DNA from 3 places in the Sphingobium sp. TomMM7A genome. Region 1 is predicted to be linked to each of the others. Evidence: riboswitches for the same ligand, from Rfam matches in the RefSeq annotation. Region 1 holds a riboswitch; each other region holds the start of a gene.
What was found. Region 1 has a riboswitch for cobalamin ahead of ACZ5ZH_RS14335 (HoxN/HupN/NixA family nickel/cobalt transporter). Riboswitches for the same ligand answer to the same signal wherever they lie in the genome.
Positions count from the first base shown of each region.

Region 2: another riboswitch for cobalamin. It lies ahead of ACZ5ZH_RS16930 (TonB-dependent receptor); the one in region 1 lies ahead of ACZ5ZH_RS14335 (HoxN/HupN/NixA family nickel/cobalt transporter).
Region 3: another riboswitch for cobalamin. It lies ahead of ACZ5ZH_RS00505 (TonB-dependent receptor plug domain-containing protein); the one in region 1 lies ahead of ACZ5ZH_RS14335 (HoxN/HupN/NixA family nickel/cobalt transporter).

Region 1 covers NZ_AP027312.1:332,475-334,668, reverse strand. The annotation lists gene fdhD (formate dehydrogenase accessory sulfurtransferase FdhD) at 1-627, opposite strand, end outside; cobalamin riboswitch at 732-976, shown strand; gene ACZ5ZH_RS14335 (HoxN/HupN/NixA family nickel/cobalt transporter) at 1,150-2,194, shown strand, end outside.
Region 2 covers NZ_AP027312.1:941,452-943,645, reverse strand. The annotation lists gene ACZ5ZH_RS16930 (TonB-dependent receptor) at 1-784, opposite strand, end outside; cobalamin riboswitch at 1,004-1,250, opposite strand; gene ACZ5ZH_RS16925 (hypothetical protein) at 1,597-1,776, opposite strand; gene ACZ5ZH_RS16920 (LysR family transcriptional regulator) at 1,961-2,194, opposite strand, start outside.
Region 3 covers NZ_AP027311.1:98,372-100,565, forward strand. The annotation lists gene mobA (molybdenum cofactor guanylyltransferase) at 1-344, opposite strand, end outside; cobalamin riboswitch at 406-630, shown strand; gene ACZ5ZH_RS00505 (TonB-dependent receptor plug domain-containing protein) at 802-2,194, shown strand, end outside.

The DNA of each region.
Region 1 (2,194 bases):
CTCAAAGGAACAGCGGGAAGACAGCAGCGCGAAGCCGCCATCCCAGGACATTTGCCGCCGCCGCATGGCCCCGATCAGCTTGTCGAAGGCATTGTGGCGGCCCACATCCTCATAGGCGAGGCGGATCGCACCATCCGCCCCGGCCAGCGCAGCAACATGGACCGCGCCGGTTTGCCGGTTGAGCGGCTGATGCGCGGCAAGATCGTGCAGCGCGCCGAAGATCGCTTCCCGGCTCGCTTTCGATCGGGCGGTCACGACAGGCAAGGGCCGCATCGCCTGCTCCAGATTTTCAACGCCGCACAGACCACAGGAAGAATCGGAGACGCGATGACGGACCCGGCCCAGCAGCCCCTCGACGCGGTCTTCCGGCAGCGTAGCCCGTGCGACCAAGCCCTGCTCCGTAGCATGGACATCGACGTCGAGCGGCGCGTCGGATGGGATGACCAGCCGCTCGGCCAGCGCGAACCCCTGCACCAGTTCCGCAACATTGGTCGGCGTCGCCATCAACACGGCATAGCCAACGCCGTTGAACTCGATCGCGACGGGCACTTCCTCCGCCAACTCGCGCGTCACGGGCGACGCCTCGCCGTCGGGCGTGATGCGGGTAAAGGAAAAAGGCGAAGTCATAAGGCCGGTCTAGGCGGGCAATGTGCGCCCGGCAATATGGTGTGGGAGGCAAATGGACGCGGTCATGCAACTGCCGCTTCCCTTTGGCGGCCAAGCCATCTATGCACGGCCTCGATCGCGCCGGTGCCCGAAAGGGCTTTAAAGGGAATGCGGTGCGGGCTGCTCACAAGGCGCCCAAATCCGCGGCTGTCCCTGCAACTGTAAGCGGTGAGTGAGATGCATAGCGACCTTCCGTCCCGATCGGAGGGTCAGCCACTGGGCCGGACGCTAAATCATGCGAGGCCTGGGAAGGCCATGTGTCGAGCGATGACCCGCAAGCCAGGAGACCTGTCGGCGTCTGGTCGCTCTTGCTTTGGCCCAGGGGATGGCCGGGGCACGGTATTCCGTCTGAGCGACGCGTGCGGCGGGACCGCACCGGCTTCATGTGCCGGACGCTTCATCGCGTCCGTCCGGCGTGTGATGTCGGCCGCTTAGCGGAGGTCCCGTCCAGTCTCGCTGACGCTGACGGGAGCCATGTCTCCAATGGTTATGCAATTTCCGGCGCTTCGTCGCCGTGCCACGTTCATGTTCAGCGCGCTGATCGCCGCCAACATCGCGTTATGGCTGTGCGCCTTGCTGATCTTTGCGGGCGACACGATGATGCTGGGCACGGCCCTGCTCGCCTGGAGCCTGGGGCTGCGCCATGCGGTCGATGCAGACCATATCGCTGCGATCGACAATGTGACCCGCAAGCTGATGCAGGAAGGTCAGCGGCCGCTGACCGTCGGCCTCTGGTTCGCGATCGGCCATAGCGGAATCGTGCTGATCGCCGCCGTCGGAATCGCTTTCGCCGCCAGCGCGCTGAGCAGCGTAGAGGCGGCGGGCGATATCGGCGGGACGATCGCGACGATCATATCCGCCACTTTCCTCTTTGCCATTGCCGCGATGAACCTGATCATCCTGAGATCGGTCCTGAAGACGTTTAACCATGTTCGCAGCGGCGGCACCTATGTCGATGAAGACATGGACATATTGCTGGGCAACCGCGGCATGCTGGCGCGTCTGTTCCGGCCATTGTTCCGCTTGGTCACGCGCAGTTGGCACATGGCGCCGCTGGGCTTTCTGTTCGGCCTGGGCTTCGACACAGCGACCGAAGTCGCCATCCTCGGCCTGTCCGCGGGGCAAGCGGCGAGCGGCCTTTCGATCGCCACCGTGCTCATCTTCCCCCTGCTGTTCGCGGCGGGCATGGCGCTGATCGACACGGCAGACGGTGCATTGATGATGGGCGCCTATCAATGGGCGTTCGTGAAGCCGATCCGCAAGCTCTACTACAACATTACCATCACATCGGTGTCCGCGCTGGTCGCAATCGTCATCGGCGGGATCGAGGCGGCGGCGCTGCTGGGCGACAAGCTGGGCCTGACGGGCGGCGTCTGGTCGGTGGCCGCCAATCTGGGCGAGCATTTCAACAGCCTGGGCTTCTTCATCATCGGCCTGTTCGCCGCCTGCTGGCTGGTGAGCTGGATCATCTACCGCTGGAAGCGCTTCGACGAGATCGAGGTGCTCCTCTCCAATCAAGGACAGACTT
Region 2 (2,194 bases), 390 kb from region 1:
ACGGATCGGGCGAACAGAAGACATCGGGGCAGAGCGGCGTGCCGATGATCCGTTCGGGTATCTGCTCGGTCGGGCGCCATGTCGCGCGATAGGCGTGGAGCGTGGCGTCGATCTTACCGGCCCCGGCGGGAAGCGTATATTTGGCGAAACCTGCATAGTGGCGCAGATGTTCGGCCTCCTGCCACGGGCCGTCATAAGCCTTGGCCTGGGCGACGAGGGTGAGATTGCCTGCGCCTGCCTTTACCGTGCCGCCCACCGCCAGTCTGCGCCAGCCGAAGGAGCCGCCCTCCGCCGCGCCCCATGGACGGTCATAGCCATCGATCGTGGTCATATAGGCCGCGCCCGCGAGTGCGAAGTCGCCGCCATCGGCGCGATAGGGGCCTTTGCGAAAATCCTCTCTCGCGATGATTTCGGGGATGAGGCCGTTCAAGTCGAGATAGCCTTGGCCATGGCCGTGGCTGCGGAAGTTCATCTGAACGCCGTCGATATAGGTGGTGAAGTCCGACCCATGGTCGAGATTGAAGCCGCGCAGGAAATACTGATTGGCCTTGCCGCTGCCCGAATGTTGGGCCGCGACCATGCCGGGCACCGCTTCGAGCAGTTCGGCGACGCGCAGCAGCGGGCGGACGAGAAGGTCCGCGCCGCCGACGCTGCCCTCGCTTGCCGCATGAGCGGTGCCGATCTTGTCCTCTCCCCGGCCGAAGACGACGATGGTGTTCGCATCCTCGCCCGCGTCATTCGCATCGGCAGCGAAGGCGGGGAATGGGAGGAGCGTGGCGGTCAGCGCGCAGGCAGCGCGGTGGAGTTGATTGGGTAGTTTCACTTGATGCACTCCGGGCGTCTGGCGACACTCGGCGAGAGACCTGCCGCCAGACGGCGACCGGCGCGCGCCGACGGCCGGACGCCCCCAAGGCGACCGCCAGCGTCACCGAAGCGGCCTCTCGCCGCTCGTTCGTCGCTCAGACGGAAACTACCGTGCCGCGGCCATCCCCTGGACCAAGGCAAGAGCGACCAGACGCTGGCAGGTCTCCTGGCTCGCGGGTCATCGCTTGATGCACGGCCTTCCCGGGCCTCGCAGGATTTAGCGTCCGGCTCAGTGACTTGCCCCATCCCGCCTAGGAGGTGGGGCGATGTGCATCGCGCTCGCCGCTTACAGTTGCAGGGACAGCCTTGGCTTGGGGAGGCGGATGCCTCCTTTACCATGTTCCCTTTTAAGCCTCTTTCGAGGCACCGGCGCGATCATTTTCCCAGGGGTTGCCTGGGTGACGGGGCGATAGCGGAGGTGTGGGGGTTGGGCAAGGGGGGTGGGTAGGGGGGTGGGGTGAGGTAACTTGCTCCCTCTCCCCTTCAGGGGAGAGGGTTGGGGAGAGGGGAGCGGCGGTCGTGCTTTGCGTTCCCCTCTCCCGCCTTCGCTACGCTCGGCACCCTCTCCCCTGAAGGGGAGAGGGAATGGGCGTGTCCCTCATTTTTCCGTTTGTCATCCCAGCGGAAGCTGGGATCCCCTTGCTAGGAGGCGCGTGGTCGCCTGAGATGCCAGCTTTCGCTGGCATGACGGTACGTGGTGGGACGCTGGCGTAGCCGCTTGGCGTTGATGGATTAGTTCAGCGTCGCGCCGCGCTCGCGCTGGAGGCGTAGGGCCATGGCTTGGTAGCGGACGGCGCGTTCATTGTGGAGGGCGATGGTGGCCTGGTCTGCGCCGCGAAGGCGGGCTTCCCTGGCCTGCCGCGCTTCCTGGGCGGCGCAGGCGGAAAAATGTGATGCGTTATTGGGGCGCATGGCCCTTATCCTCTCTCAATTTCTTATGGCTCGAACGATAACATCGGCCTGTTTCCCGCTGCCATTACGCAGGTTAACTCCGGAAAGCTTCTGTTTTTTGACAGCCTGCTTGCAAATGATTTCAGGAAGGGATTTCTGCGCTTTTCAAGCAGTTGAGCGGATGGCGCTAAGGGGCTTCATGCTATCAGCCGCCCCGGTTCCACGATGCATCGCGGAAGATTTCGCGCAGGAAGCCGATGAAGGCATCAACGGCGGCGGGACGGCCTGCGGCGCGGGGGTGGACGGCGTGAACGGCGAGGTCAGCGGGGCCTTCCCAGCTATCGAGGACGCGGACGAGGCTGCCTTCCGCGATCAGGTCGCCCACGTCCCAGAGCGAGCGCAAGGCGATCCCGACCCCGGTAAGGGCGAGTTCGCGCAC
Region 3 (2,194 bases), on a different replicon from region 1:
TTCAGCACCGCCCCACTGTCACCCACAAGCGCCTCCACCAGAGCCGCCGGATAAACGGGCATGTCGCACCCCGTCGTCAGCACCGCATCGTAACCTTGACTGCGCGCATAATGCAGCGCCGCGTTCAGCCCGCCCAGCGGCCCCATGTCCGCCGCTGGCCGATCCGCTAGCCCCGTCAGCCCCTCGACGCTCCGCCCGCAGACCACCACTGCCTCCACATGCGGCGCGATCGCCGCCACAGCATGGTCGATCAGCGTGCGCCCGTCCGGCATCAGCGCGAGAGCCTTGTCGCTTCCGAACCGGGTGGATCGTCCCCCAGCCAGCACCGCACCCAGCAATCGCATTATCCACTCCTTGGCAGAACCCTCAACTTCCCCTATGGCGCGCGGCGTGAGCGGGCAACTGTTCACGAAAGATCGCGCCGGAAAGGGAATGCGGTGCGGACGGGATCACCGTCCAACTCCGCGGCTGTCCCTGCAACTGTAAGCGGCGAGCGCGATGCACAGGGAAACCCGCATGCCTTCAAAGGGGAAGGCGAGGGGGACCGGCCACTGGACCAAAAGTCCGGGAAGGCGTGCATCACCGCGACGACCCGCGAGCCAGGAAACCTACCGGCGCATGGTCGCTCTTGCCTTGGGTCCAGGGATAGGTCCGGGCACGGTGTTTTCCGTCTGAGCGACGAAGCGGCGCAGGGCCGCATCGGTGCGCGTGACGGGGCTGGCGTCTCTTCTTCCCGCGCACCGGCCGCTCATGCGGCAGGCCCTGGGCTCATGTCGCATGGCGCTCAGGGAAGACAGAAATATGATCAGGACCGGAATTTCACTGCTGGCGCTGCTGGCCGCCACCCCCGCTCTCGCCGAAGATTCGGGCGAGATCATCGTCACCGCGCTCGGCATTGAGCAACCCACCGATGAAGTCGGGCAGGCGGTGACCGTGATCGATGAAAAGACGATCGAAACGCGCCAGAATGTCAGCGTCGTCGATTTGCTGATCACCACGCCGGGCGTCCGCTTCAACCGCGCTGACGCCGTGGGCGGCGTCACCGGCATTTCGATCCGAGGCGCGGAAACGACGCAGACGCTGGTGCTGCTCGACGGCGTCAAGATCAATGACCCAAGCGTCATCGGTGATGCCTATGACTTCGGCAACCTGCTGACCGGCAACATCCGCCGCATCGAAGTGCTGCGCGGCTCCAACTCCGTCGTCTATGGCAGCCAGGCGATCGGCGGCGTCGTCAACATCATGTCGGAGGAACCCGGCGAACGCTTTGGCGGCAGCGCCTCGGTGGATTATGGTTATGCCGATACGCTGAACGCAAAGGCCGACATTTCGGGCAGCACAGGCATCGCCTCTGGCAGCGCGGGCGTCGCGTATTTCCGTACCGATGGCATTTCCGCAGCCAAAGGCGGCACGGAGAAGGACGGCTATGAGAACATCGCCACCAACGCAAAGCTGAAGCTCGCCTTCACCGACAATCTCAGCCTCGACCTGCGCGGCTATTATATCCATGCGGACCTCGACACCGACATCTTCTTCGGCGCGCCAGCCGACACGACCGACAGCAGCAAGCTTGACCAATATATCGGCTATGCAGGGCTGAACCTTGCCTCTTTCGACGGCAAATTGACGCAGCGGGCGGCGGTCACCTGGTTCCGTGCAGAGCGCAGCTATGAGTCGCCCTTTGGGCCTTCCGGCTTTACCGGAAAGACGTTGCGGTTCGAATATCAGGCCGTCTTCCAACCCATCGACAGGGCCAAGCTGCTGCTGGGATATGAACATGAACGGCCGGAATATGACTCGTTCTTCTTCGATTCCTTCGCAGGCCAGAATGTCTACAGCAATGCCGGCGCGAATATCGACAGCGTCCATGCCCTGGCCGTGGTCAAGCCCTTCGCCGGTCTGGCCCTGACCGGCGGCGTGCGTCATGACGATCACAGCCAGTTCGGCGGAGCGACCACCTTCGGCGCCAACGCCAACTATTCGCCCAACCATGGCCTCACCAATATTCGCGCAAGCTATGGTGAGGGGTTCCGCGCGCCATCGCTCTATCAGCTTTACGATCCCACCTATGGCAATGCCGCCCTCGATCCGGAGCGGTCGAAAAGCTATGATGTCGGCATCGACCAGCAGCTTGGCGGCGATCAGGCCACGATCTCGGTCACCGCGTTTCGCCGCACCATCGACGGCCAGATCG